Microbulbifer sp. GL-2: one gene and its partner. The protein of the gene in region 2 interacts with the protein of the main gene of each other region in a pairwise test. Links are inferred from orthologs where the notes say so. Each region holds a gene or a part of one and is shown on either strand. Other genes may lie near its edges.

Region 1 (3,186 bases), 1.2 Mb from region 2 along the record:
GGGGGAAAAATGCCGGGATGGGTGCAGGAAGGCTACGCAGAATATGCCAAGCGCTTGCCCCGCGAAATTGCCTTGGAAATGGTGGAAATCCCTTTGGGGCAGCGCGGCCAGAAAAGCTCTGCTGCGCTGATCGAGAAAGCGCGCAGGAAAGAGGGCGAAGCGATGCTCACAACTCTCGGCCCACGTGATCATGTAGTGGCTCTGGATGTGATGGGCAAGCCCTGGAGTACGGAACAGCTTTCAGGTCAGCTGCGCGACTGGCAATTGTTGGGCGGGAACGTCAGCCTACTGATTGGCGGTCCCGACGGTCTTTCCCAGGAGTGCCTGGGCAAGGCACGCCAGCGTTGGTCCCTGTCACCGCTAACCCTGCCACACCCCCTGGTGCGGGTAGTTTTGGCCGAGCAGATTTACCGCGCCTGGACACTGCTGGCAGGACACCCCTACCACAAGTAAAACGTTTGCGATGAATTGCGGGGAGATTTGCCAACTGGGGTTCTCTCTCCGTACGCGCCCTGTGGTAATGTAGGGCGATTAGACTTTTCGCGCGCCAGTCAAAATCATTCAAATAAATTCCAATGCCTCACGACCACCACCTCAAGGATCCACACACGGAACAGCGGTTATTTCGCAATCGTATGTTAGTGGCTATCGTCGGTGTGATTGTGCTGTTGGGTGTTTTGGTCGCACGTTTTTACAACCTGCAGGTTGTTAATTACGATGATTACCGGACCCAGTCCGATGAAAACCGCATCCAGGTTCGCTCTGTCGCGCCTACCCGGGGACTGGTTTACGATCGCAACGGCCTGTTGCTAGCGGATAACCGCGCCAGCTATAACCTATCCATCGTGCGTGAACGTGTGCGGGACCTCGATGCCACATTGGAATTGATCGGTCACCTGATCCGCCTCGATGACAGCGATGTGGCCAAATTCCGCAAGCGTATGAAACGCCCGCGACCGTTTGAGCCGGTGCCTCTGCGTTTTCGTTTGAGTGAAGAGGAAATTGCGCGTATCAGTGTCAATCAATTTCGTATGCCCGGTGTTTCCGTGCAGGCAGAATTGGTGCGTCATTATGCGCTGGGGGATTTATTCGCTCACAGTGTTGGTTACGTGGGACGCATCAGCGACCGCGATTTGAGCAACTTCACCCAAGAGGATGTGCGCCTTTACCGCGGTACCAACAGTATTGGCAAAGTGGGGCTGGAGCGTTCCTACGAAAAGACCCTGCTGGGTGAGGTGGGTTATGAAAATGTGGAGATCAATGCGCGCGGGCGCGTGTTACGCGTATTGGAGCGCCAGGACCCCAAGCCTGGCGCCGCCCTGACCCTACACCTGGATGCGCGCTTGCAGCAGGTGGCCTCCGATGCTCTTGGTGATCGCCGCGGTGCGGTGGTCGCTATTGATGTAAATACCGGGGGGGTACTGGCCTTTGTAAGTAAACCTTCTTTTGATCCCAATTTGTTTGTGACCGGAATCAGCTTTGCTGACTATCGCGCCCTCAGTGATTCTCTCGACGTCCCCTTGTTTAACCGCGCCGTGCAGGGCCAATACCCTCCCGGCTCGACCCTGAAGCCGTTGATGAGCCTTGGTGGCCTCGAGGCGGGACTTATCACCCGCGAGACCAAAATCAAGGATCCGGGCTTCTACAAGCTGCCAAATGATCCGCGGATATACCGCGACCATATTCGCTGGGGTCACGGAGAAAAGGTCGACCTGATCCACGCAATGGCACAGAGCTGCGATGTTTATTTCTGGGATATGGCGCACCGCTGGGATATTGATGGCATGCATGACATGGCCGCCCACTTCGGCCTGGGCTCCAAAACCGGCATCGATCTGCCGATGGAGCGCTCCGGCCTTTTCCCTTCGCGGGATTGGAAGCGCGGCGCACGGGGGATGCCCTGGTTCCCCGGGGACAGCCTGAATACGGTGTTGGGGCAGGGTTTTGTGTTGGCTACCCCACTGCAGTTGGCGGTGATGACCGCCACCATTGCCAATCGCGGTACTCACTACCGCCCACAGATGGTGAAAACTATCAACGGTGTCGAGCAGCCAGCGGAAATACTGCATAACCTGGAAGCCCACCCTGGCAACTGGGATCTGGTATTCGAGGGGATGGAGGCTGTGGTCAATCGCAGCTTCGGTACCGGGAAACGGGCAGGCAAAGATCTGGATTTTCGTGTTGCCGGCAAGTCGGGTACGGCTCAAGTGGTCGGCATTGCTCAAGGCGCGCGCTACGATTCTGAAGCGTTGCAGGAGCGCCACCGGGACCACGCCTTGTTCGTAGCTTTCGCACCTGTGGATAAGCCGAGTATCGCAGTGGCAGTCCTGGTGGAGAATGGAGAGGCCGGCGGTGCGGTGGCCGCACCGGTGGCGCGGGAGTTGTTTGCCGAGTGGGTGCCACGCACCGAGACACAGGTGAAGACGGCTCGGGATGTGAGTTTTACTGAGGGGGCGGGCAATGGGTAGCCGCGATTTTTCCCACCGACTGTCCGATGCACACGGCAGTCTCAGAAAACCGGTGAGCCTGGCCCGCCGCCTGCATATCGATGTACCACTGCTAGTGCTTTTGTTGGTGCTGGCCTCGGTAGGTTTGGGAGTACTATTCAGTGCTTCTGGTGGCGATATGAATTATGTGCGGCGACAATCGATTTTTATGTGCCTGGCGTTTATGGGCATGTTTATTGTCGCTCAGGTTCCCTTGGATTTTTTCCGGCGCTGGTCGCCCTGGGCTTACCTGGGAGGTTGTGCCCTACTGGTGGGGGTACTGCTTTTTGGCACTGGCGCCAAGGGTGCCCAGCGCTGGCTCGAGATTGCCGGTTTTCGCTTCCAGCCCTCTGAAGTGATGAAGCTGGGAGTGCCAATGATGGTGGCTGCCTTCCTGCATCAGCGCGCGCAACCGCCGTCGTTGATGACTGTTTTGGGCGCTCTGGCCATAGTGGCGATACCCGCTGCATTGATTGTACGTCAGCCTGATCTGGGTACTTCGATTCTGATTGCGGCCTCTGGATTATTTGCACTTTATCTGGCGGGGCTGAGTTGGAAGATGATCGGCGCCGCCGGTTTGGGTGCACTGGTCTCCGCCTGGCCTATCTGGCAGTGGGGATTACGCGACTACCAGCGCCAACGAATCCTGACCCTGCTCAACCCCCATGATGACCGCTTAGGTGCCGGTTGGAATATTTTC
Region 2 (3,488 bases):
CGCAGTACTCAGTTCTGGTAACCCCGATGGCGATCTGCCGTATTTTGCCCTTATCCTCCAAGGTACACCGCGCCTGGTACGGGTGACCCCAGAGGAGCTGGCACTGCGTGAGCAGACGCTGAATCCTGGTGAGTTGATGCACGTTGCACTGTCTGGTGAGGAAGCTGTTATTCCCGATCTGCAGGGATTAGAGCGGGCTTGCCTCAAGTACCGAGAGTTCGATTGAGGCTCGCTCAAGAGTAAAGGCCGCGATTTTTAGCATGGAGCTAAGACAAAAAGGAAAAGGGGCCAAGTGGCCCCTTTTTTTGAAGTATTAAATTACTCCTGGACGTTGCTGGAGTGGTCGTTACTAAAACAGTTCCTCCGGTAGGGATTCGCTTGGCTGTTCCTGCCCTGGCATATCCATATCATCGTCGGTATATCTGTTGCGGTAGGGGTTATAGACCTCACGGCTGGGTACTCGGTTAGTACGGAAAATCTCAAACATTCCGCCATAAGAGGTGCGCAGTCCATTCTTGGGGTTGATACGCACGGTTACTATGTCGTCTGGCTGGGGCAGGTGGCGTTCCGGTAATCCCTCTAGGGCCGCAGTCATAAACTCAATCCAGATTGGCAATGCCGCAGAACCGCCGTATTCATTCTTGCCCAGTTCGCCGTAGGAATCGAAACCGACCCAGGCACTGGTGGCCAAATGGGGGCTATAGCCAGAGAACCAGGCATCGCGTGGACCATTGGTGGTACCGGTTTTACCAGCGATATCGCCGCGTTTCATGGCGCGGGCGCGACGTCCGGTGCCTTTCTTGATTACATCCTTAAGGATGGAGTCCATGATGTAAGCTGTCTCAGATGACATGGCGCGGGGCGCAAGGGGGCGAGCCTGGGTTTTTGACGGGTCAATAGGACCAACAGGCAGTACGTGCAGTTCGGCGGGCTCCTCCCCTTGATCCGGCCCTTCTTCGTCCTGCTGCAGTGCAGCAAGGTCTACGGGCTCCCGGTTAAAATTCTGAGGCTCGCTACCGGGTTCAGGACAATCGTTACACACAGTAAGCGGCAGGGCTTGGTAGAGCACCTCGCCGTTAACATCGAGTACCCGATCGACCAAGTAGGGTTCAACCCGGTAACCGCCATTAGCGAAGGCGGCGTAGCCGCGTACCATCTCCAACGGGGTCAGGGCCGAGCTGCCCAAGGCTATAGTCAAATTGCGTGCCAGCTTACTGCGATCAAAGCCGAAGCCTTCGACGAAGCCGAGGGCATAGTCCAACCCCAGCGCCTGTAGCAAACGAATAGAAACCATGTTGCGTGATTTGTACAGGGCCATACGCAAACGGGTGGGGCCGAGGAAGGTGCCGCCATCGTTTTCGGGACGCCAAACATCCTGAAGGTTGGTTTCTTCAAAAATGATTGGCGCGTCATTGATCATGCTGGCCGCGGTGTAGCCGCGTTCAATAGCCGATGCGTAGATGAAGGGCTTGAAGCTCGAGCCTGGCTGGCGAGCCGCTTGTGTCACGCGGTTAAAGTGACTCTGGCGGAAGTCATAGCCGCCGACCAGAGCACGTATGGCGCCGTCTTCAGGTGCAATGGAAACCAGTGCTCCTTGAGCCGCTGGCACCTGGGCCAGCTCCCACTCTTCAGTAACTTGAGGCTCCTGGGGATTCAGGTTTTCCTCTTCAGGTTCCGCAAAGGGGTCTGGCTGAGCTACTTCCTCAGCAGCGCTCAGTACCTGGTTACTATTCTCGCTGTCCTCCGTATTTCCAACCTCCACACGACGCAGCCGCACAACATCGCCAGGGGCGAACATTTTGTCTGCGGCTTTTAACAATGGCCCACGGGCACTTTCAGAGATATATGGGCGTATGGATTTAAGACCGTTTTCCCAGGGGACTTCAACTACTCGGCGGTTGCGCAATTGAACTTGCAACAGCTTCGGCTCTACCGCCGTTACTACTCCCGGCTCCAGACCGCCCAATACCGGTATCTCATTGAGTAAGTCGATAAGTTGGTCGCTGTCGTGTAGCAGCTCTGGAGGTAGGCGCTGCTCTGGGCCGCGGTAGCCGTGGCGGGCGTCGTAGGTTTCCAGACCATGTTGTAAGGCCTTACGTGCTTGGTCCTGCAGGCGACTGTCAACGGTGGTAATGACCTGGTAGCCATCGGTATAGGCGTTGTCACCAAACAGCTCTACCGCTTCTTTACGGGCCATCTCGGCAATGTAGGGGGCGTCCAAATCCAGGTCGCGGCTGTGATAGCTGGACGTTACCGGAGCGGTGATGGAATGTTTATATTCGTCTTGGTCGATATAGTCCAGGTCGAGCATCCGCTTCAGTATCCAGTTGCGGCGTACTAGAGCCCTGGTTGGGTTGGCAATGGGATTGAAGGTGGAGGGAGCCTTGGGCAAGCCAGCCATCATGGCCCACTGTGCCAGGTTCAGCTCCTTGATATCACGGCCATAGTACACATGGGCTGCGGCCTGGAAGCCATAGGCGCGGTTACCTAAGAAGATCTTGTTGATATAAAGGGCGAGAATTTCGTCTTTACTGAGTTCGCGCTCAATCTGTAAGGACAACAGGATTTCATTGAACTTGCGTACAAATCGTTGCTCTCTGCTCAAGAAAAAATTACGCGCCACCTGCATGGTCAGAGTGCTGCCGCCCGATTGGATGGAGCCGGTTCGTATCAGTTGCGAGGCCGCGCGCATTAACCCCTTGATAGAGACGCCATTGTGGGAATAAAAGCTTGCGTCTTCGGCGGCCAATACTGCTTTGATAAACGGTTCCGGGGTCTGTTCAATGGTGATAGGGTTGCGCCGTTTCTCCCCGAACTCGCCAATCAGCTTCATGTCCTGTGAGTAAACACGCAGGGGGGTCTGCAGACGTATGTCCCGTAGGCTCTCAACGGAGGGCAGCCCGGGCTTCAGATAGAGATAAATACTGGCGAAAGTCATGGCTGCGCCGGCTGTTCCGGCCAGGCAGAGCCAGAGCAGTGCTAGTAGACGATTTCGGGCTTTTACGGTCATGAAACTGCTTCTGTGTACTTCATCTTTATGAGTCGGTGAATAATTATACGAATATTGTGCGCTATTACCTATGCAAATGCTGGTTGAAGCGGTAATTTAAAGTGCTATAACATCAAACTTTCATAACCCACGGAAAAGATAAGAAAAATGGGAATTTTCCCTTTTTTGGACAAAGGCCCTAAGGCCATGCTGGGACTCGATATTAGCTCGACCGCAGTGAAGTTGCTGGAGCTAAGTCGCAATGGCAATAAATATCGTGTCGAAAGTTATGCCGTGGAACCCCTGCCACCCAATGCGGTGGTGGACAAGAACATCAATGATGTCGGTGCCACAGCTGAGGCTATTCGTAAGGTGGTACGCCGATCTAAAACCCGTTTGCGCCGCGCTGCGGTAGCCGTTTCTGGCTCGGCTGTGATCACCAAGACCCTGGAAATGCCTGCGGATCTTTCCGATGAGGATCTGGAGGCGCGTATAGCTC

What was found. Proteins that work in one complex are often made in the same cells at the same time.
Region 1: the proteins of GL2_RS05510 (region 2) and mrdA interact in binary tests that used the Escherichia coli proteins (3 or more experiments, as listed by UniProt). The link is inferred for Microbulbifer sp. GL-2 from one-to-one orthologs.

What each region holds. Positions count from the first base shown.
Region 1 is NZ_AP019807.1:2,513,221-2,516,406, forward strand. What follows is about bases 109-3,021. They hold mrdA (penicillin-binding protein 2), read left to right. Parts: upstream 109-575; coding sequence 576-2,468; downstream 2,469-3,021. Other genes in these bases: rlmH (23S rRNA (pseudouridine(1915)-N(3))-methyltransferase RlmH), read left to right, coding at 109-453; rodA (rod shape-determining protein RodA), read left to right, coding at 2,461-3,021. In the rest of the region: more of rlmH, read left to right, coding at 1-108; more of rodA, read left to right, coding at 3,022-3,186. UniProt on the Escherichia coli protein: Catalyzes cross-linking of the peptidoglycan cell wall. Responsible for the determination of the rod shape of the cell. Is probably required for lateral peptidoglycan synthesis and maintenance of the correct diameter during lateral and centripetal growth.
Region 2 is NZ_AP019807.1:1,281,529-1,285,016, reverse strand. Bases 150-3,364 are described here. They hold GL2_RS05510 (penicillin-binding protein 1A), read right to left. Parts: upstream 3,011-3,364; coding sequence 350-3,010; downstream 150-349. Other genes in these bases: GL2_RS05505 (pilus assembly protein PilM), read left to right, coding at 3,158-3,364; GL2_RS05515 (chemotaxis protein CheW), read left to right, coding at 150-226. Also shown: more of GL2_RS05515, read left to right, coding at 1-149; more of GL2_RS05505, read left to right, coding at 3,365-3,488. UniProt on the Escherichia coli protein: Cell wall formation. Synthesis of cross-linked peptidoglycan from the lipid intermediates.